3 regions of the Streptomyces sp. NPDC001536 genome follow, and region 1 is predicted to be linked to each of the others. Evidence: riboswitches for the same ligand, from Rfam matches in the RefSeq annotation. Region 1 holds a riboswitch; each other region holds the start of a gene.

The links. Region 1 has a riboswitch for cobalamin ahead of ACFY0U_RS08130 (energy-coupling factor ABC transporter permease). Riboswitches for the same ligand answer to the same signal wherever they lie in the genome.
Region 2: another riboswitch for cobalamin. It lies ahead of ACFY0U_RS00980 (prenyltransferase/squalene oxidase repeat-containing protein); the one in region 1 lies ahead of ACFY0U_RS08130 (energy-coupling factor ABC transporter permease).
Region 3: another riboswitch for cobalamin. It lies ahead of ACFY0U_RS15790 (cobalamin biosynthesis protein); the one in region 1 lies ahead of ACFY0U_RS08130 (energy-coupling factor ABC transporter permease).

Annotation. Positions count from the first base shown of each region.
Region 1 covers NZ_JBIAVQ010000002.1:681,266-689,004, reverse strand. The annotation lists gene ACFY0U_RS08165 (WGR domain-containing protein) at 1-297, shown strand, start outside; gene ACFY0U_RS08160 (hypothetical protein) at 401-1,543, shown strand; gene ACFY0U_RS08155 (hypothetical protein) at 1,600-2,184, shown strand; gene ACFY0U_RS08150 (YcnI family protein) at 2,225-2,935, shown strand; gene ACFY0U_RS08145 (energy-coupling factor ABC transporter ATP-binding protein) at 3,047-3,892, opposite strand; gene cbiQ (cobalt ECF transporter T component CbiQ) at 3,889-4,638, opposite strand; gene ACFY0U_RS08135 (energy-coupling factor ABC transporter substrate-binding protein) at 4,644-5,003, opposite strand; gene ACFY0U_RS08130 (energy-coupling factor ABC transporter permease) at 5,000-5,698, opposite strand; cobalamin riboswitch at 5,728-5,912, opposite strand; gene ACFY0U_RS08125 (glutamate synthase-related protein) at 6,257-7,739, shown strand, end outside.
Region 2 covers NZ_JBIAVQ010000001.1:205,036-212,774, reverse strand. The annotation lists gene ACFY0U_RS00995 (ABC transporter ATP-binding protein) at 1-1,146, opposite strand, end outside; gene ACFY0U_RS00990 (energy-coupling factor transporter transmembrane component T) at 1,143-2,225, opposite strand; gene ACFY0U_RS00985 (SCO2322 family protein) at 2,215-2,868, opposite strand; gene ACFY0U_RS00980 (prenyltransferase/squalene oxidase repeat-containing protein) at 2,865-4,097, opposite strand; cobalamin riboswitch at 4,212-4,356, opposite strand; gene ACFY0U_RS00975 (phosphotransferase) at 4,398-5,042, shown strand; gene ACFY0U_RS00970 (ATP-binding protein) at 5,149-7,221, shown strand; gene ACFY0U_RS00965 (nuclear transport factor 2 family protein) at 7,206-7,661, opposite strand; gene ACFY0U_RS00960 (MBL fold metallo-hydrolase) at 7,704-7,739, opposite strand, start outside.
Region 3 covers NZ_JBIAVQ010000005.1:65,531-73,269, reverse strand. The annotation lists gene cobN (cobaltochelatase subunit CobN) at 1-2,258, opposite strand, end outside; gene ACFY0U_RS15795 (cobyric acid synthase) at 2,255-3,766, opposite strand; gene ACFY0U_RS15790 (cobalamin biosynthesis protein) at 3,763-4,704, opposite strand; cobalamin riboswitch at 4,805-4,937, opposite strand; gene ACFY0U_RS15785 (hypothetical protein) at 5,077-5,298, opposite strand; gene ACFY0U_RS15780 (anion permease) at 5,333-6,574, opposite strand; gene ACFY0U_RS15775 (lysozyme) at 6,718-7,467, opposite strand; gene ACFY0U_RS15770 (class II aldolase/adducin family protein) at 7,664-7,739, shown strand, end outside.

The DNA of each region.
Region 1 (7,739 bases):
GTCGCCGCGGACGTCAAACTGGCGGCAGCCCTGCCGACGTACGCCCCGCTGACCACCGCCGCCTCCGTCGCCACGGTCAGCGCCGTGCCCGCGGCGGGGAGCGGAGTCGTCGTGGAGTGCGTCGAGCAGGGCGGCCGCGTGCGGGTGCACGTGGTCTCCGAGGGCTACGAGCCGAGTTGGAACGTCCAGTTCCCGCGTGCGATACGCCAGCCCGGCGCACGCTATGTCGTGGACGCGCTGCACTCCTCCTCGGGCGGCTTCTACCGGGTGCGCGGAGAGATCCGGCGTCTGGTGTGACGGGCGGTGCGTCGCGGTCCTCGCCGGACACACGGACCGAGTTCGCTTCGCCGACAGGTCCAATCCGTCGCGCGAACGGTTCTTTCCTGTAAGGCTCGGTCCTGTGACGTACGTAGTGACCGTGGACACCTGCATCCCGGAGGGCACTCCGGAGATGGACCCGCTGCAGCGCGCCGGAGCCGTGGCGCTCGTCGAGGACGGGTTCGATTCCGTCCGGGCGATCGAAGGGCCCGACGGCGTGGCAGTCGAACTGCTGGACACCATCGTGGCCGTCCACCCCGGTGGGGCACTTCTGAAGGTGATCGTGGACGCTCCGGCACTCGAGTTCGCCGAGGACTCGGTGCGGGCGCTCGTGGACGAACTGCTGGAGCGGTCCGAACTGCTGGCGGACTGGACGATCGAGCGATGCGAGGTGGAGCTGCACCAGGACCTGGCGAGGAAGAGCCTCGACGCGGCCGAGGGTCCTGATGCCCCGCCCGACGATCCCGCCACCCGCAAGGCGCGGCACGCCGAGAGCGCCCCGCCGGAAGGCGCCGAGGAGGGGTACGACGGCGAGGCGAAATCCGCCGCGGTGCGGAGCCGGATGCTGGGGGTGGCGGCCGAACTGCGTTCTTTCCCACCGGCCGTGTTCGGTGCACCCGGTGAGGAGGGCGACGGAAAGGCATACGGCGAAGCCGAGTTCGCCGTACCGCCGGCGAGCGCCGCACTCGCCGCCGGCGCGCTGGTCCACGCGATCGACATCCTGGTCGACGAGTTGTTCGAGGACGTGCAGGTCCTGACGCAGGAGGACGCCACCGTCGCGGAATGCGAGGGCCCCCTGTGGCACTTGGAGCGGCTGCCCGACCGGTACGCGCTCCAGTACGACGCCCGCTTCGCCCGTCGCTTCCTGGTGACGGTGATCGCGATGACCACCCGCTTCACCGACGGGAGCTTCGAGCGGCTCAGCTGTGTCGCCGAGGAACTCGCCCTGCGGTTCCTGCTGAGCCAGGCCATCGTGACCCTGGAGCTGCACGGGCTCCTCGATGACGAGGTGTCGGCCGCTCTCGACGCGTTCGCCGGGAACGTGTACGAGGACATGGACCACGAGTGGCTCTACGACGGCGCGATGGACGGGATCGACGAGTCCGCCGTGGGGGTCGGGCTCGGCGGGGCGCCCGTCGCGTTCGGCTCGTGGTTCACCCCGTTCGACGAGGACCGCTACGTCCACCCGTCCGCGACGGACGAACCCGAGGCGGCGGCGCGGTAGCGCGCGGGTACGGGCGGTGGGGGAGAGGCTTCGGTCGCATGGCAGCATCGGGTGGCATGAGTGCGTCCCCGGGAGTGCGGAGCCTGCGCGCGGCGGTGTTCGCCGTGTTGTGTGTGCTGCTGGCCACCGGGGGACATGTGCTGGCCGTGGGGGTGGCGCCGCCGGTGTCGGTGCAGGGCGCCGGGGGACTGGCGGTCTTCGTGGCCGGCCTGCTGCTGGGCGGGCGTGAGCGGTCGCTGGTGGGTATCGGGGGCGGGACGCTGGCCGCCCAGGGCGGGCTGCACGTGGCGTTCGGTGCCGCCCGGGCGCATGCCGGGATGGTCACGCAGGGCATGCGCATGGCTCCGCACACCCATGCGGCGGTGCCCCACGCCACCGCCGCCCATGTCGGGGCGGCTCTCCTGCTGACCTGGTGGCTGCGGCGCGGTGAGGCCGCGTTGTGGTCGCTGCTGCGATGGGCGGTCGCCTTCGTGCCGGGGCTCGTCGCCTGGTGGCGGGCGGCCCGCGGCTTCCGGGGCGTGCCGAGCGGCCTGGAACCGTCACGTCGGGTTGGCGACCGGGCGTGGTCGCCGCGACAGGTGTGGCTGCGCTACGCCGTTCGCCGGCGCGGGCCGCCCGCCGGGATGTCGTACGCCGTCTGAACCCCGACATCCCTTTTGCAGTACGGAGAGCCACTCAGCCATGTCCACCACCCTGCGCCGCGCCGGCGCCGTCACCGCGCTTGCCGCGGTCGGAGTCCTCACCGCCGCCGGTGCCGCCTTCGCGCATGTCACCGTCCACCCGGAGAGCTACGCCAAGGGCGCCACCGACGGCACCCTGACCTTCCGTGTCCCCGACGAGGAGGACACCGCCTCCACCACCAAGGTGCAGATCTTCCTGCCCACCGACCACCCACTCCTCGGCGTGCTCGTCGCGCCGCGGGACGGCTGGAGCGCGAAGGTCACCGACACCAAGCTCAAGACGCCGGTCACGACGGACGACGGCACCATCACCGACGCCGTCTCCGAGATCACCTGGACCGGCGGGAAGATCGAAGCCGGTCAGTACGAGGACTTCGACGTCGCCTTCGGACAGCTGCCCGACGACACCGGCCAGTTGGCCTTCAAGGCCCTCCAGACCTACTCCGACGGCAAGACCGTCCGCTGGATCGAGGAGGCCGCGCCGGGTGACGAGGAGCCGGAGAACCCGGCGCCGGTCGTGAGGCTCACCGCCAAGGAGGACACCGGCGCCACCGCTGCCGCTCCGGCGACATCCAAGGAGACCGCCGCGGACAGCAGCGACTCGACCGCGCGCGGGCTCGGCGCGGCCGGGTTGATCGTGGGCGTGCTCGGGCTGGCGGCGGCCGCGTTCGCCGTCGTGCGGACGCGGTCCGCCGGATCCCGGGGAGCGTAGGGCGCCTGCCGGGCCCTGCTCAGTCGGCGGAATCCCTTCGACAGAGCAGGGCCCGGCGCAACGGCCGATGCGGCCACCGACCCTCCGCGCCGCACCGCCGTTGCCGCGCCCTCACCGGGACGCGGCGTCACGCACCACCGCGGCCAGTTCGTCCGGAGTGCGCGGTCCCTGGGCGTCGTCGGCCAGCAGCCCTTGGTCCCGGAGCAGTCGGGCGGCCGCGATACCCCAGGGGAGCCGCAGCCCCGCCTGCCGCAGCAGTTCCGTGCGGGCCAGCATCGAGGGGGCGGGGCCGGTGTGGGCGCCGGAGGGGGTGAGGAGGGCCGCGTCGTCGGCCCAGCGCAGGGCGAGGTCGACGTCGTGGGTGGCCATCACCACCGTGGTGCCGGAGGCGCGCAGCTCGTCGAGGGTGGCGAGGAGCCGCTCCTGGCCGTCGGGGTCGAGCCCCGCGGTCGGTTCGTCCAGGATCAGGACACGGGGCCGCATGGCTACGGCACCGGCGATCGCGGTCCGCTTGCGCTGGCCGTACGACAGGAGATGGGTGGGCCGGTCGGCCAGGGCCGTGATGTCCAGGGCGGCGAGCGCCTCGTCGACCCGGGCCCGTACCTCCGGGTCGGGCAGCCCCAGATTCAGCGGCCCGAAGGACACGTCCTGGGCCACGGACGCGGCGAACAGCTGATCGTCCGGGTCCTGGACCACCAGCTGGACGGTCGTCCGCAGCCGCGTCAGGCCCTTGCGGTCGTGGCGGACGGACCGGCCCTCCACGCTCAACTCGCCCGTGCGCGGCCGCAGTCCGCCGCTGAGCAGCCGCATCAGCGTGGTCTTGCCGCTGCCGTTGCGGCCCAGCAGCGCGAGCGCGCGCCCCTCGCGGATCGCGAAGTCGAGGCCGTCGAGCACGGTCGGCCCGTCCTCGTACGCGAAGGAGGCGCCCCGCAGGGCGACCAGAGCGGAGTCGCTCATGACAGCGGCCTTTCCAGTACGAGGGTGAGGGCGGCCAGGGTCACGAGCAGCGCGACACTGGCGGCCGTGAAGCGCGCGGAGACACGGGCCTCGGGCACCAGAACGCGCAGCGTCCCGTCGTACCCGCGCCCGGCGAGCCCGTCCTGGAGCCGCGCCGCCCGGCTGAAGGCCCGTACGAACGCGGTCGCGCCGAGCCCGGCCAGCGAACGCCACTCCGCGGACCGGCTGGTGTGCCCGAGCCGCGCGGCCTGGGCCTCGCGGATGCGGCGTACGGAGTCCAGGAGCAGGAAGCTCATGCGGTACGTCACCAGCGCGACGTCCACGACGGGTGCGGGCACGCCGGCCTTCACCAGGCGCGGCAGCAGGTCGGACATGGGCGTGGTGAAGGCGAACAGCAGCACCCCGAGGGAGGCGGCCGACGTACGCAGCAGCAGTTCCCCGGCGCGCACCGCGCCACCGTCCGCCAGTGCCACGAACCCGTCCGGCCCGCCGACCTGGACGAGCAGGGTGAGCGCACCGGTGACGCAGAAGCCCAGCGGCACCCGGTAGGCACGCCACAGCCGGCGGCCGGGCACGCCCGCGGGGCCGAGCAGGACGACGAGTGCCGTCACCAGGACCAGCGCCGCGCCGGGCCAGGGCGGCAGGGAGATCGCCAGGACGGTGAGTCCCAGTCCGAGCACGGCCTTGTCCACGGGATGGCGGTGGCGCCAGCGGCTGCTGTGCGCCGCCGCGTCGATCGGCAGCACGCGGGTCAGGCCCGGTCGGCGGCGGGCGCGTCCTGGGCGGCCCGGGCGTCCAGCCGGGCCAGGGCCCGCTCCTCACCCTGGCGGCGCCCCCGGTGCAGGCCGAAGTAGTAGGCGAGGACGCCCGCGCCGAGGGCCGCCTGGAGGGCGAACAGGGCCGACTCGATCTCGCCGGACGGCGGCTCGTACAGGGGGGAGAACCAGGGCTCGTAGTCCGGCTCGATCTCGGTGATCGCGGTCTCGGCCTCGGCGTCGGCCCCCGTGAAGGGCTCCTCCTTGTGGTCGCCGAGCCCGAGGGCCAGCGGCAGCACGGCGAGCGCCGCGACGACGAACAGCAGCAGGGCGTTGATCTTCGCGTTACGGCTCATCGGGCCACCGCCTCGGTCTCGGTCTTCTTCGTACCGGTCAGCAGCACTCCGAGCCGCGTCAGCTCGCCCTTGCTGGACTGCACCAGCAGCCGCATGACGAACACCGTGAGGAGACCCTCGCTCACCGCGAGCGGGATCTGGGTGACGGCGAAGATGGAGCCGAACTTGCCGAGCGCGCCCAGGAATCCGCTGCTCGGGTCCGGGAAGGCGAGCGCCAGCTGCACGCTGGTGACGCAGTAGGTGGACAGGTCGGCGACGAACGCGCCGAAGAACACCGCGACCATGAGCGGCACGTCGTAGCGCCGCAGCAGCCGGTAGACGGCGTAGCCGGCCCAGGGTCCGACGATCGCCATCGAGAAGACGTTGGCGCCCAGTGTCGTCAGGCCGCCGTGGGCGAGCAGCAGCGCCTGGAAGAGCAGGGTGATGGTGCCCAGGACGGCCATGATCGGCGGGCGGAACAGGATGGCGCCCAGTCCGGTGCCGGTGGGGTGCGAGCAACTGCCCGTCACCGAGGGCAGTTTCAGCGCGGACAGGACGAAGGTGAAGGCACCGGAGGCGCCGAGCAGCAGTGTGCTCTCGGGGTGCTCCCTGACCTCACGGGTGAGCGACCGTACTCCGTGGACGACGAACGGCGCGGACGCGACGCCCCAGGCGACCGCGTGCGCGGGGGGCAGAAAACCCTCGGCTATGTGCATGGCTCAACAGACCCTCTCCAGCACCTCGTGGATGGTTGACGCGCCTTGGCCGGTCTCCTGGCTCACGGGTTTCACCGCCCGTACTCCGCCTTCCCGGGTCACAAGGACCCAGTGGCTGCCCGTGAGGGCCGGAGCCGGACTTCCCGATCACAGTGGCGAGGGCCGCACCGGCATCACACCGGATTTCCCGTTCACCAAGGCGTGGTGACAGTAGTGCCCCTGTAAAGGGGCTGGCAAGCGGCTCCGGGGGGCGCGCGGACGGCGCCCGAGGACTCACGCCGGGCGCACGCGACGACCAGGGCGGGGTCGGCTCCGAGGGAGGTCGAGGACCAGCCTGCGGACGCCTCAGCGGGTTCGGGCGGGTTTCGCATACGATCGATGGACGAGGCCCCGACATATGTGCAGGATGCACACTTGCACAGAAGTTAGGTAAGCCTTACCGTTCACAACCGCACCACTCAGGGCCCTGGCCGGATCACCGGCCCCGCCCACGGCGAGCGCTTCACCGACGCAGCCTGGCCGTCCGATGCCGGAACTCGCCGCACCCAGGACCCCCACGTGACTCACAGCACCTTCGGTCTGTACGACCCTGCCCTCGACCACAGCGACTGCGGCGTCGGCTTCATCACCCGGCTCGACGGGACCCCGAGCCATGACGTCATCCGCAAGGGCGACGAAGCGCTCCGCGCCATCCCGCACCGCGGCGGCAAGTCCGCCGAGGGCGTCGGGGACGGCGCGGGGGTGAACGTCGACCTCTCCGTGGAGTTCTTCGGCGCGATCACCGGCGAGGAACTGCGCGCCGGGCACTTCGGCGTCGCCAACTGCTTCGTGCCGCTCGACGACGCACGCCGTGCCGCGGCGGCCGAGCTCGTGGGCCGCAGCATCGCCGAGCAGGGCTTCGACGTCCTCCTCGTCCGCGACGTACCCGTCGACCACACCGTCGCCTGCCCCGCCGCCGAGCAGTACCAACTGCCCATCGTGCAGTGGGTGTTCCGCGCGCCCGGCGACTGGGAGCGCGCCGAGGTCGACTCGGCCGCCAACCGCGCCCTGCTCGCCGTCGAGGCCGTCGCCTACGCCGACAGCGACACGTACGCCGGGCTGTACCCGCTCTCCCTCAGCGCGCGGACCCAGGTGCTCAAGGGCCGGCTCAACTCCGGTGAGATCGTCGGGTACTTCCGCGACCTGTGCGACCCCCGGCACTCGGTCCGCTCGCTCTACTTCCACACCCGGTTCTCCACCAACACCGAGCCGCACCCGACCATGGCCCAGCCGTTCCGGCTCATGGCGCACAACGGCGAGCTCAACACCGACCGCAAGAACCGGCTCAGCGACGAGGCCCTCGCACGGGCCCGGACCCGGAGCATCGTGCGCCCGCCGGGGCAGTCCGACTCCAGCCGGCTCGACCAGACCCTCCAGAGCCGGGTCTTCGACGACGGCCTGGACCTCGTCGAGGCCGTCGTGTCCCTCATGCCGCCCGCCTGGGAGAACGACCGGACGCTGCCCGCGGCCACCCGGGACATGCTCGAGTACTTCTCCCTGTACGAGGAGAAGAACGACGGCCCCGCGGCCCTCATCTTCAGCGACGGCGACGCCGTCGGCGCCCGCCTCGACCGGCTCGGGCTGCGCCCCCTGCGTACCGTCGAGACCGCCGAGTACCTGATGGTGGCCTCGGAGGCCGGCCAGGTCGCCTTCCCCGACGACGAGGTCGTGCACCGGGGCCGGATCGAGGCCGGCGGCATGCTCGTCGTCGACCACCGCACCGGACGCCGGATGCGCACCCGCGAGGTCCTGGACGCCCTCGCCGCGCGCCGGCCGTACAGCGAACTGCTCACCTCCGCCCGGGTGAACCTCGACGACCTGCCCGCCCCCGACTACTACCGCGGCACCACCACGCTCGGCTACGACGGCGACCTGACCCTCGCCGGCCGGTACGTGGCGTACTCGCTGAACCAGGAGAGCTTCCGGTTCATGCTCGACCCGATGCTCGCCGACGGGTCGGAGCGGATCTCGGCGATGGGCTACGGCAACGCCATCAACGCGC
Region 2 (7,739 bases), on a different contig from region 1:
CACGGAACCGGCGGAGGGTTCTACGAGACCGACGAGTGCGTTGAGCAGCGTGGACTTGCCCGCGCCGTTGCGGCCCATCAGGGCGATGGTCTCGCCGGGGGTGACGGTGAGGTCGATGTGGCGGAGGGCGTGGACGTGGGCACGGCGGACCGAGAGGGCTTGGACTTCGGCGGTGTGGGGGGATGGGGGGAGAGGGGTGGGGGTGCGTGTGAACCAGCGGCGGCGGGTGGGGGCGCCCCATAGCTCGGGGGGTGGAGGTTGTTGGCGGGTGCGGGTTTGATGTGGCTGGTCGCGCAGTTCCCCGCGCCCCTGGGCGGCAGCGTCTGGACCTGCGTTCAGACGCGCCCGTAGGTCTCCTGCCCTTCGGCGCGCGTCCCTCACCGTCAGGGGCAGCGGGGACCAGCCCGCCAGGCGCCCCAGATCCACCACCGGCGGATACACCGGGGATACGGCCATGATCTCGGCCGGGTCGCCCAGCACCAGGGGAGCCCCCTGACCCGGCAACAGGGCCACCTGGTCGGCGTACTGGATGACCCGCTCCAGACGGTGCTCGGCCATCAGGACCGTCGTCCCCAGGTCGTGGACGAGGCGTTGGATGACCGCGAGGACCTCCTCCGCGGCGGCCGGGTCAAGTGCGGAGGTGGGTTCGTCGAGGACGAGGACCTTGGGGTGCGGGGTGAGGACCGAGCCGATGGCCACGCGCTGCTGCTGGCCGCCGGAGAGGGTGCTGATGGGGCGGTCGCGGAGGTCGGCCAGGCCCAGGAGGTCCAGGGTCTCCTCCACCCGGCGGCGCATCACGTCCGGCGCGAGGCCCAACGACTCCATGCCGTAGGCGAGTTCGTCCTCGACCGTGTCCGTCACGAAGTGGGACAGCGGATCCTGGCCCACCGTGCCCACCACGTCGGCGAGTTCACGCGGCTTGTGCGTACGGGTGTCACGGCCGGCCACCGTGACGCGGCCGCGCAGGGTGCCGCCGGTGAAGTGCGGGACGAGACCGCAGACGGAATTGAGGACGGTCGACTTGCCGGTGCCGGACGGCCCCACGAGCAGGACGAGTTCACCCTCCGGGACCTCGAAGTCCACGCCCCGGACGGTCGGTTCGGCCGCCCCGTCGTACGTCACGGAGACATCCTCGAAGCGGATCACGACGGCTCCTTGTAGGGCGCGATGAAGGCCGGGAGCAGTCCGACGAGGATCGCCGCCGCGGGCCAGAGGGGCAGGGTCGGGGCGACCGGCGGGATCACGCCGGGGTGCAGGGCCGCGGGGTCCGCCGCGGCCGCGAGGGCCAGCGCCACCGCCACCACCGCGCCGGAACCGGCGACGAGGCACCCGCGCGTGTTCCAGCGGTCCGGACGGTAGCGGGTGCGCGGGGTGCGCCGCCCGCCGAGGCGCAGCCCCGCGAGGGCGGCGACCGCTCCGACGAGGAGCACGGGCATGCCGTACGTGCCGCCCTCGGCGGTGAGCAGGCCGTACGTTCCCGCGCAGATGCCGAGCAGACCGCCGAGGGTGAGCGCGGTCGTCGTACGGCGGACACGGGACGGGACGTCGGCGGTACGGCCGTACCCGCGCGCGTCCATCGCGGCGGCGAGGCCGACGCTGCGCTCCAGGGCGCCCTCCAGGACCGGCAGGCCCACGTGCAGCAGGCCCCGGATGCCCTTGTCCGGGCGGCCGCGCAGCCGGCGGGCGGCGCGTACGCGCTGGACGTCGGCGATGAAGTGGGGCGCGAAGGTGAGGGCGACGACGACCGCCACGCCGATCTCGTAGAGGGCGCCCGGCAGGGACTTGAGGAGCCGGCTGGGGTTGGCGAGGGAATTCGCCGCGCCCACGCAGACGAGGAGGGTGGCCAGCTTCAGCCCGTCGTAGAACGCGAACAGGAGTGACTCGCCGGTGACCTTGCCGCCGAGCCGGATGCCCTGCGCCCAGTCGGGGAGGGGGAGTTCGGGGAGGGTGACGATCACATGGGTGCCGGGGAGAGGCGAGCCGAGGGTGACGGCGAAGACGAGGCGGATGAGGAGGACGGCGAGGGCGAGCTTGACGAAGGCGGAGTACGAGCGGGACCAGGGGGCGTCGGAGCGGCAGGTCACCACGACGTAGGCGGAGGTGGCGATGAGGAGGGCGTGCAGGAGGGGGTTGGTGGTGCGGGTGGCAGCGACGCCGAGGGCGAGGGCCCAGAGCCACCAGGCGGCGGGGTGCAGGTTCCGCGGCCGCGGAAGGTCACCGCGCATTCCCGCGCCGCCTCGCCTGCCACACCGCTGCCGCGCCGAGGACCGCGACGGCTGCCGCGCCGGCGAACAGGCCCAGCGAGGGGCCGCTGTCGGAGTCCTTGTCCTGCGCGGACGCCGGCCGCGTGGAAGCCGGCTTCTTCCCTCCCGCCACCTGCTCCCCGCACCCCGTCTCCGGATACCCGGCGATCGCGCACAGCAGCGCGTTCGTGCTGTACCGCAACGGCTTCGCCACCGTCGCCAGCGCCTCCGCCGTCGTCGCGTCCCGCGACACCAGCGCGCAGGCGGTACGCGTCGCGGGCGGCCTCTCGCCGGACGGGGCGTCCTGTGCCGTACCGAAGTCGACGACCAGCGCCACCCGCTTCTTGCCCTCCGCCGCCGGGGTCTGCGCACAGATCGTCCCGAACGACGCCGTGCCACGGGGCTTCGTCGCGTCCCCGGAGTCCTCACTGACGGCGAAACGGAACCCCTGCACATCGCCGTCGGCGGGGACGGCGGTGGCGGGGCCCTGGGTGGCGTAGGTCCAGGCGCCGCCGGTGCGGTCCCAGAAGGACCAGTAGCGGTAGCCGGCGGCGTGGGCGGACGGGGCCGCGCCGGTCAGGAGGACCAGCGCGGCCAGCAGCGGCGCGAGGGCTCGGCGGATCACGGCTGCTGCTTCTTCTTGCGGCCGCTGATCAGGAAACCGACGCCGATGCCGCCCACGAGACCGACCCCGACGATCCACCAGACGCTGACGCCCTCGTCGTCCTTCTCGGCCGCCCGGTCGTCCGCCGCCGGGGACGCGCTTCCGGTGGCGGAGGGCACCTTCTCGGGCGCGGGGCCGGTCGCGTTGAGCAGCTTCACCAGGTCCTGGCCGCCGAAGTCCCGTGTGTCGAAGGTGTCGGCCTCGGCTGCGAGGATCAGCTGCGCGTACGCGGCCGGACCGCTCTGCTGGGCCCACTGCTCGAAGTTGGCCTCCAGCCAGCGCATGCTGTCGGCCGCCTGCTCACCCTGTCCGGCGGTGGCGAGGGCGAGGACCGCGTCGGCCGTGTTGCCGTAGTCGGGCTGGTCCTCGGAGCCGGGCAGCGCCGACGTGAGGTGGCCGTCCTTGGCGAGGGCCTTGACGAGGTAGGCGGCACCGTTCTCCGCGGCCTGCTCCGGATCGGTGGCGTCCTTGCAGGTCGGGGTGGTGCCGGTGGGCTTCTCGGGAGTTCCGGCCAGGCCCTTGCCCAGCGCGCCCACCACGGCCGCCGCCGTCGCGTCCGCGTTGGCCGCGAGCTTGCCCTTCTTGTCCGGCTGGTAGGCGAAGGCGCCCGCGCCGTCCCCGGCGCAGGGCAGGGCGAACGTCAGCAGGGCGTCGTAGGGGGACTTGCCGCCCTTGACGACATCGGCCGGCTTCTCACCGGCCGCGGTGAGCGCACCGATGACCACGGACGTGGAGTTCGCGTCGCTGGCCCCGCCCGGGGCGTAGCCCCAGCCGCCGTCCTTGTTCTGCACGGACTTCAGCCAGGCGACCGCCTTGCCCGTCGCGGTGTCGTGCCCGCCGAGCGCGGCCAGGGCCTGGACGGCGGCGGCCGTGCTGTTGGTGTCGACCAGGAGCTTCGCGGTACAGGCCTTGGTGGTGTCGGCGCGGAAGGGGGCGAAGGCGCCGTTCGCGCACTGCTGGCCGGTGAGCCAGTCCACCGCTTCGGCGGCCGGTACGACACCCACCGTGTCCTGCGCGAGCAGCGTCAGCGACTGCCGCCACACCCCGTCGTACGTCGGATCCCCACTCCCGTACAACCCCTCCGGTATCGCCACCGACGGCGAAGGAGAAGGACTCGCGGCGACGGCCGGTGCGGCCGTACCGATCACTGCGGTGGCGGCCAGGACCGCTGCGCTGCGGCGGACGTTCATGATCGGCGGGTGCCTCTCCCTGCAAGGGAGCCGGGCAGCACGGGACACCCCGGCGGCTCGGCTCCGTATACCTCGACGGTGCCGCGCACCGGCCGGTTGCCGGTGCACGTGAGCCGGTCACAAGTACCGAAAGCGGGGCGATCCGGCTCGCCGCTCCCGGCGGGAGACGGCTCACGGTTGCGGGTCAGCGCCGGAATTGCACCGGCTTCCCCCCGTACGGGTGTGATGACGACGCGGCCACTCTACCGGCCCGTAGCAAAGCCCCTGAGGGGTGGCTGTGAGCAGCGGTAGGTTCCCGGCATGGGGATCATCACGGGGAGACTGATCGGCTCGGGGCGGGCGTCCGACGTGTACGAGATCGACGAGGCGTGGGTGCTGCGGCGGGCCCGGGACACCTACAGCGACGCGCGCGTCGAGGCGGCCGTCATGGAGCGGGTGCGCGGGCAGGGGTATCCGGTGCCGCGGGTGCGGGTCGAGGACTGCTCGCCCACCGAGCTGGTGATGGAGCGGCTGCACGGGCCGACGATGCTGGCCGCCTTCGCCGCCGGAAAGATCGACGCGCGGGAGGCAGGGGTCGTACTGGCCCGACTGCTGCGGCAGTTGCACGCGCTGCCCGGCCGTGTCGTCCACCTCGATCTGCATCCGGACAACGTCATGCTCACCCCCGCCGGGCCCTACGTCATCGACTGGGCCAACGCCGAGGAGGGCGACCCCGGTCTCGACTGGGGCATGTCGGCGGTGATCCTCGCCCAGGTCGCCGTGGGGGACGAGACGTTCGCGGAGCCGGCGCGCGCGATGCTCACCGCGTTGCTCGCCGAGCCGTCGTCCCTGACCGACGAGGGGCTGGCGGAGGCGCGGCGCAGGCGGGTGGCCAATCCGACGATGAGCCGGCGGGAGGTCGAACTCCTCGGGGAGGCGGAGGACTTGATCCGGTCGCTGGTGTGATCGGGTTCGGTCGGGAAGTGGTGGGACATTGCCACTTCGGGTGATCACTCCGTCCGGTTCGGTCGGATCGCGTGGGCGTGGGGGCGTCACGGCCAGACTGTTGCCCGTGCCCAGCGAGAAGACCCTCCCCGGGAACCTGCTGCCCGATCCCCGCGGCTTCGTCGGACGGCAGAACGAACTCGCGTGGCTTGCACAGAAGTTGGAGCCCTCCGGCGGGAGTGGTCCGGTGACCCTCCTCGGAGTGGGAGGGGTGGGCAAGACGCGGCTGGCGCTGCGGGCGGCGGAGCGGGCCGGGGCGGCGTATCCCGACGGGGTGTGGCTGGTGGAGCTGTCGCCGCTGCGTGCCGAGGGCCAGGTGCCCCTGGCCGTGATGGAGGCGCTGCGGCTCGCCGGCCAGACCGCCGGGCCGGTGACCCGGTCCCTGTGCGCCTGGGCGCGGGACAAGCGGCTGCTGCTCGTCCTCGACACCTGCGAGCACCTGCTGGCCGAGTGCGCGGCGCTGATCGCGGACCTGCTCGCCGTCGCGCCGGGGGTGCGCGTCCTCGTCACCAGCCGTGAGCCGCTGGACATGCCGGGGGAGCGGACGCTGGAGGTGGCCCCGCTGCGGGAGCCCGACGCCACGGCCCTGTTCGCCCAGCGGGCCGCCACCGTCACCCCGGGCTTCGTCCTCGACGCCACGACCCGACGCCAGGTCACCGACATCTGCCGGACCCTCGACGGCATCCCGCTCGCCATCGAACTCGCCGTCGCACGGCTGTCGTCGCACCCCCTGGACAAGCTCCACGAACTCCTCGGCGACCGGCCGCGCTCCCGCTTCGACGTGCTCGCCCGGGACGAGAGGCCGGCGCGGGGGCTGCCCCGGCACTGGACCCTGCGCACGACCATCGGCTGGAGCCACGAACTGTGCGCCCCGCTGGAACGGCTGCTGTGGGCGCGGCTGTCGGTCTTCGCCGGCTCCTTCACCCGCCGGGCCGCCGAGTGGGTCTGCGCGGGCGGACCGCTGCGTGCCGACCAGGTCGAGGGCCTGCTTCTGCGTCTGACCCGGCAGTCGGTGGTGCTGCGCCATCCGGCCGACCCGGACCGCTTCCGGCTCCTGGACACCGTGCGCGAGTACGGCGCCGACTGGCTGCGGGAGTTGGGGGAGGAGGAGGCCGTACGGCGGCGGCACCGGGACCACTACCGGCGGTTCGCGCGGGAGGCCTGCTCCGACTGGAACACCGGCCGCCAGGTCGCCTGGTGCGAACGGGTCTTCGCCGAGCACGCCAACCTCCGTGCCGCCGTGGACTGCGCGCTGGAGGACCCCGGCAGCCGGACCGCGCTGGAGACGGTGGGCGGCATCGGGTTCCTGTGGCGCCACTGCGGCATGCTGCGCGACGCCCAGCTCGCCCTCGACCGGGTGCTCGCCGCCGAGCACGAGCCGGGCGAGGGCCTGCTGCTGGCGCTGTGGAGCCGGGCGGCCGTCGCGGTCACCCAGGGGCACCCGGACGCGGCGGTGCCGTGGGCGGAGCGGTGCATGGACCTGGCGCGGGACCTCGCTGATCCGGCCGCGATCGACGCGAGCGGGTACCTCACCCTCGGCCTGTTCGTCCTGACCGCTCGGCCGGCCGAGACGCTCAAGGGGCTGCCGGAGCTGCCGTTCGTGCCCGTCGTGTCCGACTGGCGCGGATCGGGCCAGCTCCAGATGCGGGCCATGCGGCCGCTCGCCCACCTGATGAGCGGCGCGTACGACGCGGCCGACGCGTCGGCCGCCGAGGTCCGCGCGCTCTGTGCGCGCAGCGGCGAGCTCTGGACGGGGGCCTTCGTCGACGCCTTCATCGCCGACGCCGATCTCGCGCTGGGCCGCACCGCCGCCGCCCTGGCCAACGCCCGCGCCGCGCTGGCCGGGCATCGGCGGATGCACAACACCTCCGGCGTCGCCTTCGGCATCGACGCCCTGGTCGCCGCCGAGATCAGGGACGAGACCGCGGACGGCCGCCGTGCCGCCCGGCTGCTCGGCATCAGCCGTCGGGTCTGGGAACGCGTGGGCAGCGAGCAGTTCAGCCTGCCCGGCCGCGTCGCCGCCCGCGAGGCCCGCGAACGCCTGCTCCGCGACCGCCTCGGCGACCGGACGTACAAGGAGGCGTACGCGGCGGGTCTCGCCATGGCGTACGACGAAGGCCTCGACTACGCGCTGAGCTGAGGCGTCGGCCCGCCGAACGGCAGATGCAGCGCCCGTGACGCCAGCAGCCACCTCCCGTCGCCTGCCCGCCGGAACGTGTCCTCGTAGTGCCCGACCTGGACCGGCGCCCCCGGCGGCACGATCCCGCCGTCGTACCCGTCGACCCGGTACGTGGTGAAGTACGAGGTCGCCGTCGCGGTGTCCGAGGAGGTCACCGTGACCAGGACGTTGGACATCACCCGCCGTGACAGCCGGTCCTCGGGCCGGGACCCGAAGTACTCCCGCAGCGCCGCGCGCCCGTCGAAGCGCCGGCCGTCGCCCGGCGAGGGCCACTCCCAGCTGCCGTCCTCGGTGAACAGCTCGGCCACGGAACCCGGGTCCCCGATGTCGAGCCGGCGGACGAAGTCGAGGATGAGGCGTTCGCAGGCGCGCTCGGCGAGGAGTTGCTCCAGAGGGTCCATGGATCAGTGGTACCAGGCGCGGATCATGACCCGCGACCCGATTCACCCCGCGACGTAGGTCACCGGATCGCTCCCGGC
Region 3 (7,739 bases), on a different contig from region 1:
ACGTCCCAGTCCCGCGCCTCCATCCCCTCCGCGACCCGCCGGCACAGCTGCTCCAGCAGATCGATCGCGTCGGCGGCCGAACGGGACGGCCCCTCGACCAGATCGGTCAGCTCCACCGGCACCTTCACCGGCGCGCCCGGCTCGGCCAGCAACTCCTTCTCGCTGAGCCCGAAATGGGCCGCGAAGGAGGCCCTGAGCCCCGGCAGCGCGTTCGCCTGCCCGCCCCACACCTGCGAGGCGCGCAGCACGGCGAGCACGAGGTTGACCCGTGCCTCGTCCACCGGGCCGCCGCCGAGGATGTGCAGCCCGTCGCGGATCTGTACGTCCTTGATCTCGCACAGATAGCCGTCGATGTGCATGACGAACTCGTCGAAGGCGTCGTCGTCCGGCTGGTCCTCGACATGCAGGTCGTGGTGGAGCTCGGCCGCCTTCACCAGCGTCCAGATCTGCGCCCGCACGGCCGGTGCCTTCGTCGGGTCCAGGTCGGAGACGAGCGCGTACTCGTCGAGGAGCTGCTCCAGCTTGGCGAGGTCGCCGTAGGTGTCGGCACGGGCCATCGGCGGGACGAGGTGGTCGACGACCGTGGCGTGCCCGCGGCGCTTGGCCTGGGTGCCCTCGCCGGGGTCGTTGACGATGAAGGGGTAGATCAGCGGCAGCTCACCGAGGACCGCGTCCGGCGCGCAACCGCCGCTCAGCCCGAGGCCCTTGCCCGGCAGCCACTCCATCGTGCCGTGCTTGCCCATGTGGACGACGGCGTCGGCGCCGAACGAGTTCTCCAGCCACCGGTACGCCGCCATGTAGTGGTGCGACGGCGGCATGTCCGGGTCGTGGTAGATCGCGATCGGGTTCTCACCGAAGCCGCGCGGCGGCTGGATCATCACGACGACGTTCCCGAACTGGAGGGAGGCGAGCACGATCTCGTCCCCGTCGACGTACAGGTTGCCCGGCGGCTCGCCCCACGCCTCCAGCATGCCGTCCCGCAGTTCCGGGTCGAGCTTGTCGAACCACGCCCGGTAGTCGGCCAGCGGCACCCGCGCGGGTGCGGCGGCCAGTTGCTCCTCGGTGAGCCACTCCACGTCGTGGCCACCGGCGTTGATGAGCCGGTGGATGAGCTCGTCGCCGTTGTCGGGGTGCCCCTCGACGACGTAACCGGCGTCCCGGAGGGCGTCCAGCACCCGCACCGCCGACGCGGGGGTGTCCAGTCCCACGGCGTTGCCGACGCGCGAGTGCTTGGTCGGGTAGGCGGTGAAGACGAGCGCGAGCTTCTTCTCGGCGTTCGGCTTGTGCTTCAACCGGGCGTGCCGTACGGCGATCCCGGCGACGCGCGCGGCCCGCTCGGGGTCGGCGACATAGACCGGGACGTCGTCGGGACCCTGCTCCTTGAAGGAGAAGGGAACCGTGATCAGCCGCCCGTCGAACTCGGGGATCGCGACCTGCATCGCCGCGTCCATGGGGGAGAGCGCGGCGTCGGACTCGTCCCAGGCGGCCTTGGACGACGTAAGACAAAGTCCTTGCAGCACCGGCACATTGAGGTCGGCCAGCGCCCCGATGTCCCAGGCCTCCTCGTCACCGCCCGCCGAGGCCTGCGAGGCGTGGGTGCCGCCGGCGGCGAGGACGGTGGCGACGAGGGCGTCGGCCTTGGCCAGCAGCTCGTAGAACTCCGCGTCGGCCCCGCGCAGCGAACCGCAGTACACCGGAAGGGCGTTGGCGCCGCGAGCCTCGATGGCGTCGCAGAGGGTGTCCACGAAGGCGGTGTTGCCGCTGAGTTCATGGGCCCGGTAGAAGAGCACGCCGATGGTCGGACGGCCCTCCTCGAAGGCGTGGGAGCCATGGACGCCGTACTCCGGCATCTTCTGCGGCTCGACGAACCCCTCACCGGTCAGCAGCACGGTGTCGGACAGGAACCGGGCCAGCTCGGTCAGGTTGGCGGGCCCGCCCTCGACGAGGTACTTGAGCGCCTCGGCCACCACACCGGCCGGCACCGACGACTCGGCCATCAACTCGGCGTCCGGGACGGCCTCCCCGCCGAGCAGCACGGTCGGGATCCCGGCGGCCTTCAGCGCGGCCAGCCCGTCCTCCCAGGCGCGCTTGCCGCCGAGCAGCCGTACGACGGCGATGTCGGCGCCCTCGACCAGCGCGGGCAGCTCCTCCGCGACATCCACGCGGGTCGGGTTGCCGATCCGGTAGTCGGCACCGGAAGCGGCCCGGGCCGCCAGCAGGTCCGTGTCGGCGGTCGACAACAACAACACAGTGCTCATGCAGGCGCTCCCGGTGGAATGAAAGGCAGTCCTTGCGGCGCGCCGGACTCGATGAGCCGCCACAGCGCGTCTGTATCCGCGTGCTGTTCGATGAGGTCGCCGAGCCGGTCGAGCTGCTCCTCGCGCAGCGCGGCGAACGAGGTGTCGGGGGCCGGTACGAAACGGCGGCCCGCGGCGGCCGCCACCTCGCGCAGGAAGGCCCGCCGGAATCCGTCCGACTCCAGCGAGCCGTGCCAGTGGGTGCCCCAGGTCTGGCCGACCCGGCAGCCGTCCAGGAAGGGCTCCCCGCCGCTGATGTCGGCGACCCCGTGATGGATCTCGTATCCGGCGACGTGCTCGCCGAGGGCTTCGCCCTCCGGCCGGGTGAGGGTCTTCTCGCGGGCGAACCGCACCCGCACGGGCAGCACGCCGAGCCCCTCGACATGACCCCGCCGGCTCTCGACCTCGTCCTCGATGTGCTCACCGAGGACCTGGAAGCCACCGCAGATGCCCAGGACGGGCCGCCGCTCGGCGACCCTGCGTCCGATGGCCTCGGCGAGTCCCCGCTCCCGCAGCCACTCCAGTGCCCGGACCGTCCCCCGGGTCCCCGGGATCACCACGAGGTCGGCGTCGGCCAGCTCCTCGGGCCGGTCCACGAACCGCACGACGACGCCCGGTTCGGCGGCGAGCGCGTCCACATCGGTGAAGTTGGACATGAGCGGGATCGCGCAGACGGCGACCCGCAGCACGTCCTCGCCGACGGGCGGGGCGGTGTTCGACTCCCGTACGGTTCCCCGCAGGGAGACCCGGAGCCCGTCCTCCTCGTCGATGCCGAGCCCGTGCTGGAAGGGCAGTACGCCGTAGGTGCGCCGCCCGGTGAGGCCGTGGAGCATGTCGAGCCCGGGCTCCAGGAGGCTGACATCCCCCCGGAACTTGTTCACGAGGAACCCGGAGATCAGGGCCTGGTCCTCCGGCGAGAGCAGCGCGACGGTCCCGAAGAAGGAGGCGAAGACGCCACCGCGGTCGATGTCGCCGACGACGAGGACAGGCAGTCGGGCGTTCCTGGCGATGCCCATGTTGACGATGTCGGTCCGCCGCAGATTGATCTCGGCGGGACTGCCGGCCCCCTCACAGATCACCGCGTCATACGTGCCCCGCAGTTCGGCGAGACAGTCCAGCACGGTGCCGAGCAACTGCTGCTGCCGCCCGCCGTGATAGCCGCGTGCGCTGAGCTCGCCGACCGGCTTGCCGAGTAGCACGACCTGACTGCTCTGCTCACCACCCGGCTTCAGCAGCACGGGATTCATGAGCGCGGTCGGCTCGACCCGGCAGGCCTGCGCCTGCATGGCCTGGGCCCGCCCGATCTCGGCGCCCTCACGGGTCACGAACGAGTTGAGGGACATGTTCTGCGCCTTGAAGGGCGCGACCTTGACCCCCTGCCGCACCAGCCACCGGCAGATCCCGGCGGTGACGACACTCTTGCCCGCGTCGGAGGTGGTACCGGCGACGAGCAGCCCACCACCGCTCATGAGGCACGCCCCTTGAGGGCGACCCGCGCGGCGACACTGACGCCGAGCGCGAGCAGCCCGACGCGACGGGACAGCCGTACGGCCCGCTCGATGTCGTGGACCTCCACGGAACGCCCCTTCTGATTCAGCACGGGCCGGTGCTCGACGCGCCCCGCATACGACAAGGTCCCGCCGAGCCGCACGTCCAGGGCCCCCGCGAACGAGGCCTCCACGGGCCCGGCGTTGGGGCTCGGATGCTTGCCGGCATCGGCGCGCCAAGCCCGAACGGCCCCCCGCGGATCGCTCCCGGCGACAGCGGCGAGTACGGCGGTCAGCCGGGCCCCCGGCCATCCGGCGACGTCGTCGAGCCGAGCCGAAGCCCAGCCGTACCGGCGGTGCCGCGGCGACTTGTGCCCGACCATGGCGTCGAGCGTGTTGACGGCACGGAACCCGAGCAGTCCGGGCACCCCGCCGACGGCCCCCCACACCAGGGCGCCCACGACGGCGTCGGAGGTGTTCTCGGCGACGGACTCCACCACGGCCCGGGCGATCCCGTCGGCGTCGAGGGCCTGCGGATCCCGCCCGCACAGATGCGGCAGCCGCTCGCGCGCCGCCTCCACGTCCCCGACTTCCAGGGCCCGCCCGATGGTTCGTGCCTCGCGCGCGAGCGAGGTGCCGCCCACGACCGCCCAGGTGGCGACGCCGGTCAGCGCGACGGAGGCGGCAGCGGAGGGACGTACGGCTTTCTGCGCCACGGCACCGAGCACGACGGCGCCCCCGGCGCACACCGCGGTGTGCAGGGCTCCCCACCCCCGGTGGTCCCGCCACAACACCCGCTCCACGGCGTCCGCGGCCCGCCCGAACACGGCGACCGGATGCCCCCGGCGTGGATCACCGAGCAGCAGGTCCCCGAGAAGTCCGGCGGCGGCGCCGTACGCGAAGACGCGATCGGCACGCATCGGCTCAGCCGGCCGTGGCGTCGGGCAGTGACCTGGTGCGGTGTCTCAAACGGCAGGCGAGCATGGCGATATGTCCTCACTCAGGGTGTCCACGCCCTGGTTCGACGAGACCGACGACGAGAGTTCCTGGCTCCCGGGGCTACCTACCCCGGTGACAGTGGCGGGACCGCGCCGGACTTCCACCGGCTTCCTCTCCTGCCGTCGTACATGGCCCCGGCAGTCCACCACGGGCCCGGAAGGGCCGTCAACTTGCCGTTGACCTGGGACGGGAGAGTGTGCTGAGGCCCACATACGGCTGGTTACAGGCGTAACAAAGCGTGGGGTGCGGGACGGTGAACCGTCCCGCACCCCACGGGGTGTCCGCTCGTCGCGTCAGGCGACGATCAGATAGATCCCGTACGTCACCGCCGCCGCGCAGGCCGCGAAGCAGGCGTACGCGCCGGTGACGGCGAGGGCCGCGGATCCGCCCTGGGCGGTGGCCCGCTCCTGGCGGGACAGGCCCATGATGCCGAGGGTGAACAGGGCCACGAGGGCCACGGTGACCACGAGGCTGACGCCGAAGACGGAGCCCAGCGCTTCCCAGTCGATCTTCATGTCGGTGATTCCTTCGTTCCTGGGTGCGGCGGGCTCAGACGGCGGCCGGCGGAGCGGCGGGCTCCGCGGCGGCGGCCGGGGCCGGGATCGTGGCCGTGAGGTCCTCGGTCACCGGGCCCGCCGGGGGAGGGGTGACCGCGGCGATCGCCGTCGTCACCACGCCGGCCGGTTCCTCGTCGGTGTCGTTGACGTTCGTGTGGTCGATGACCTCGCGGCGCGAGATCTTCCAGATCGCCGCGCTGGAGCCGATGAGGAAGACGGCGACGACCGCCGTGCCCCAGTCGCCGAAGCCGGTGACCCACTCGGCCACCGCGCCGACGAAGGCCGCGGCCGGCAGCGTCAGACCCCACGCCACGAACATCCGCGTCGCCGTGGACCAGCGCACCACGCCGCCCTTGCGGCCGAGGCCCGCGCCCATCACCGCGCCCGAGACCGAGTGCGTGGTGGAGAGGGAGAAGCCGAGGTGCGAGGAGGCGAGGATGACCGTGGCCGCGCTGGTCTGGGCGGCGAAGCCCTGCTGCGGCTGGAGGTCGGTCAGGCCCTTGCCCATCGTGCGGATGATGCGCCAGCCGCCGAGGTAGGTGCCGAGCGCGATGGCGAGACCCGCGGAGAGGATGACCCACATCGGCGGGTCGGAGTCGGGGGCGACGGCGCCGCCGGCGACCAGGGCCAGGGTGATGATGCCCATCGTCTTCTGCGCGTCGTTCGTGCCGTGGGCCAGCGAGACCAGGCCCGCCGAGGCGATCTGGCCGGCGCGGAAGCCCTTCGCGGCGGCCTTGCCGTCGGCCTTCTTGCCGATGGAGTAGGACAGGCGGGTCGCGAGCATCGCGGCGAGGCCCGCGACGATGGGCGCCGCGATCGCCGGGATCAGGACCTTGGTGACCAGGACGTCACCGTGGACCGCGCCCATGCCCGCCGAGGCGATGGTGGCGCCGATCAGACCGCCCATGAGGGCGTGCGAGGAGCTGGAGGGGAGTCCGACCAGCCACGTCAGCAGGTTCCAGAGGATCGCGCCCACCAGGGCGGCGAAGATGACCTCAGGACGTATGCCGCTCTCGTCGACAAGTCCCTTGGAGATCGTGTTGGCGACCTCCACGGAGAGGAAGGCGCCCACAAGGTTCAGCACGGCGGACATGGCCACCGCGACCTTGGGCTTGAGCGCACCGGTCGAGATGGTCGTGGCCATCGCGTTGGCGGTGTCGTGAAAACCGTTCGTGAAATCGAACGCGAGTGCGGTTACCACCACAATCGCGAGGATCAGCGAGAAGTTTTCCATTTACCCAGGCAATCGTTCGAGGTCGTTGGCCGGACGAACGTAGGTAACCTGAGTGAACGGAAGATGAACTGAGGCGGGCCGCCCGGTGTCCGGAACCGAGGGTTTCCCCTCCGATCCTCCGGCACGGCCCAACCGCCGCACGGCTACGAGCCCCGGGCGAACTTCTTCAGCTGTGCCAGGGACCCGTTGAAGAGATTCTGATCACCCGGCAGGCTGCCGCTGTTGTCGTACTGCCAGATCGTCCAGAACCCCCACCCGGCCGGCAGTGCTCCGGCGTCCGCGGAGTTGTAGCGGGCCACCCACAGCGCGTGGTTCGAGGCGAAGGCACCGCTGCCGCCCGTGCAGGTGTTCCACCAGTGGGCGGTCGTGTAGATCACCGGTCGGCGCCCGGTCAGCCGCTTCACCTCGTTGCTGAAGGACTTGATCCAGCTGACCATCGCGGCCTTCTTCAGGCCGTAGCACTTGTGCTTCTTGTCGTACGGGTTGTACTCGATGTCGAGCGCCGGCGGCAGCGTCCAGCCGTCCCCGCTCCAGCCGCCGCCGTTGCGTACGAAGTACGCCGCCTGGGTCTTGCCCGAGGACTTGTTCGGCAGGGCGAAGTGATAGGCCCCGCGGATCAGGCCCGCGTTGCGCGAGCCGTTGTACTGCTGGTTGAAGTACGGGTTGCGGTACGTGTGGGACTCGGTCGCCTTGACGTAGACGAACTTCGCCCCCTTGGACTTCGCCTTCTGCCAGTCGACGTTCTTCTGGTGCGAAGAGACGTCGTGCCCCTTGGGTTTACCGGCCGCCGAAGCCGGAAACTCGGCCAGCGCGGTCCCCGCGAGGGTGAGCGCTGCCACGGACGCCGCGAGAACGCGGCCGCGGTGACGGGAAGGTGTGCGATCACGGGCCATATTTCCCCCCGGAATGGCGACGTGCACGACAAAACAGGCAGAGATTACTGGAAGATCCGCGCCTGTCAGTCGATCTACGGCCAAGCCGCAGCAGAGGGGGAAGTGTCCGTATTTGCGCCCTTCCGGACGCCTGGCCTCCGCCCTAAAGTGCCCCCGCCCGGCCGCGTTCGGCGGCCGCACCTGACAGGATCGCGGCATGGCTGAGCAGGGACGCGACCAGCGGGACGGACGGGGTGCCGAAGAGGGCGCACAGGATGTGCCGGAGCCGTGGG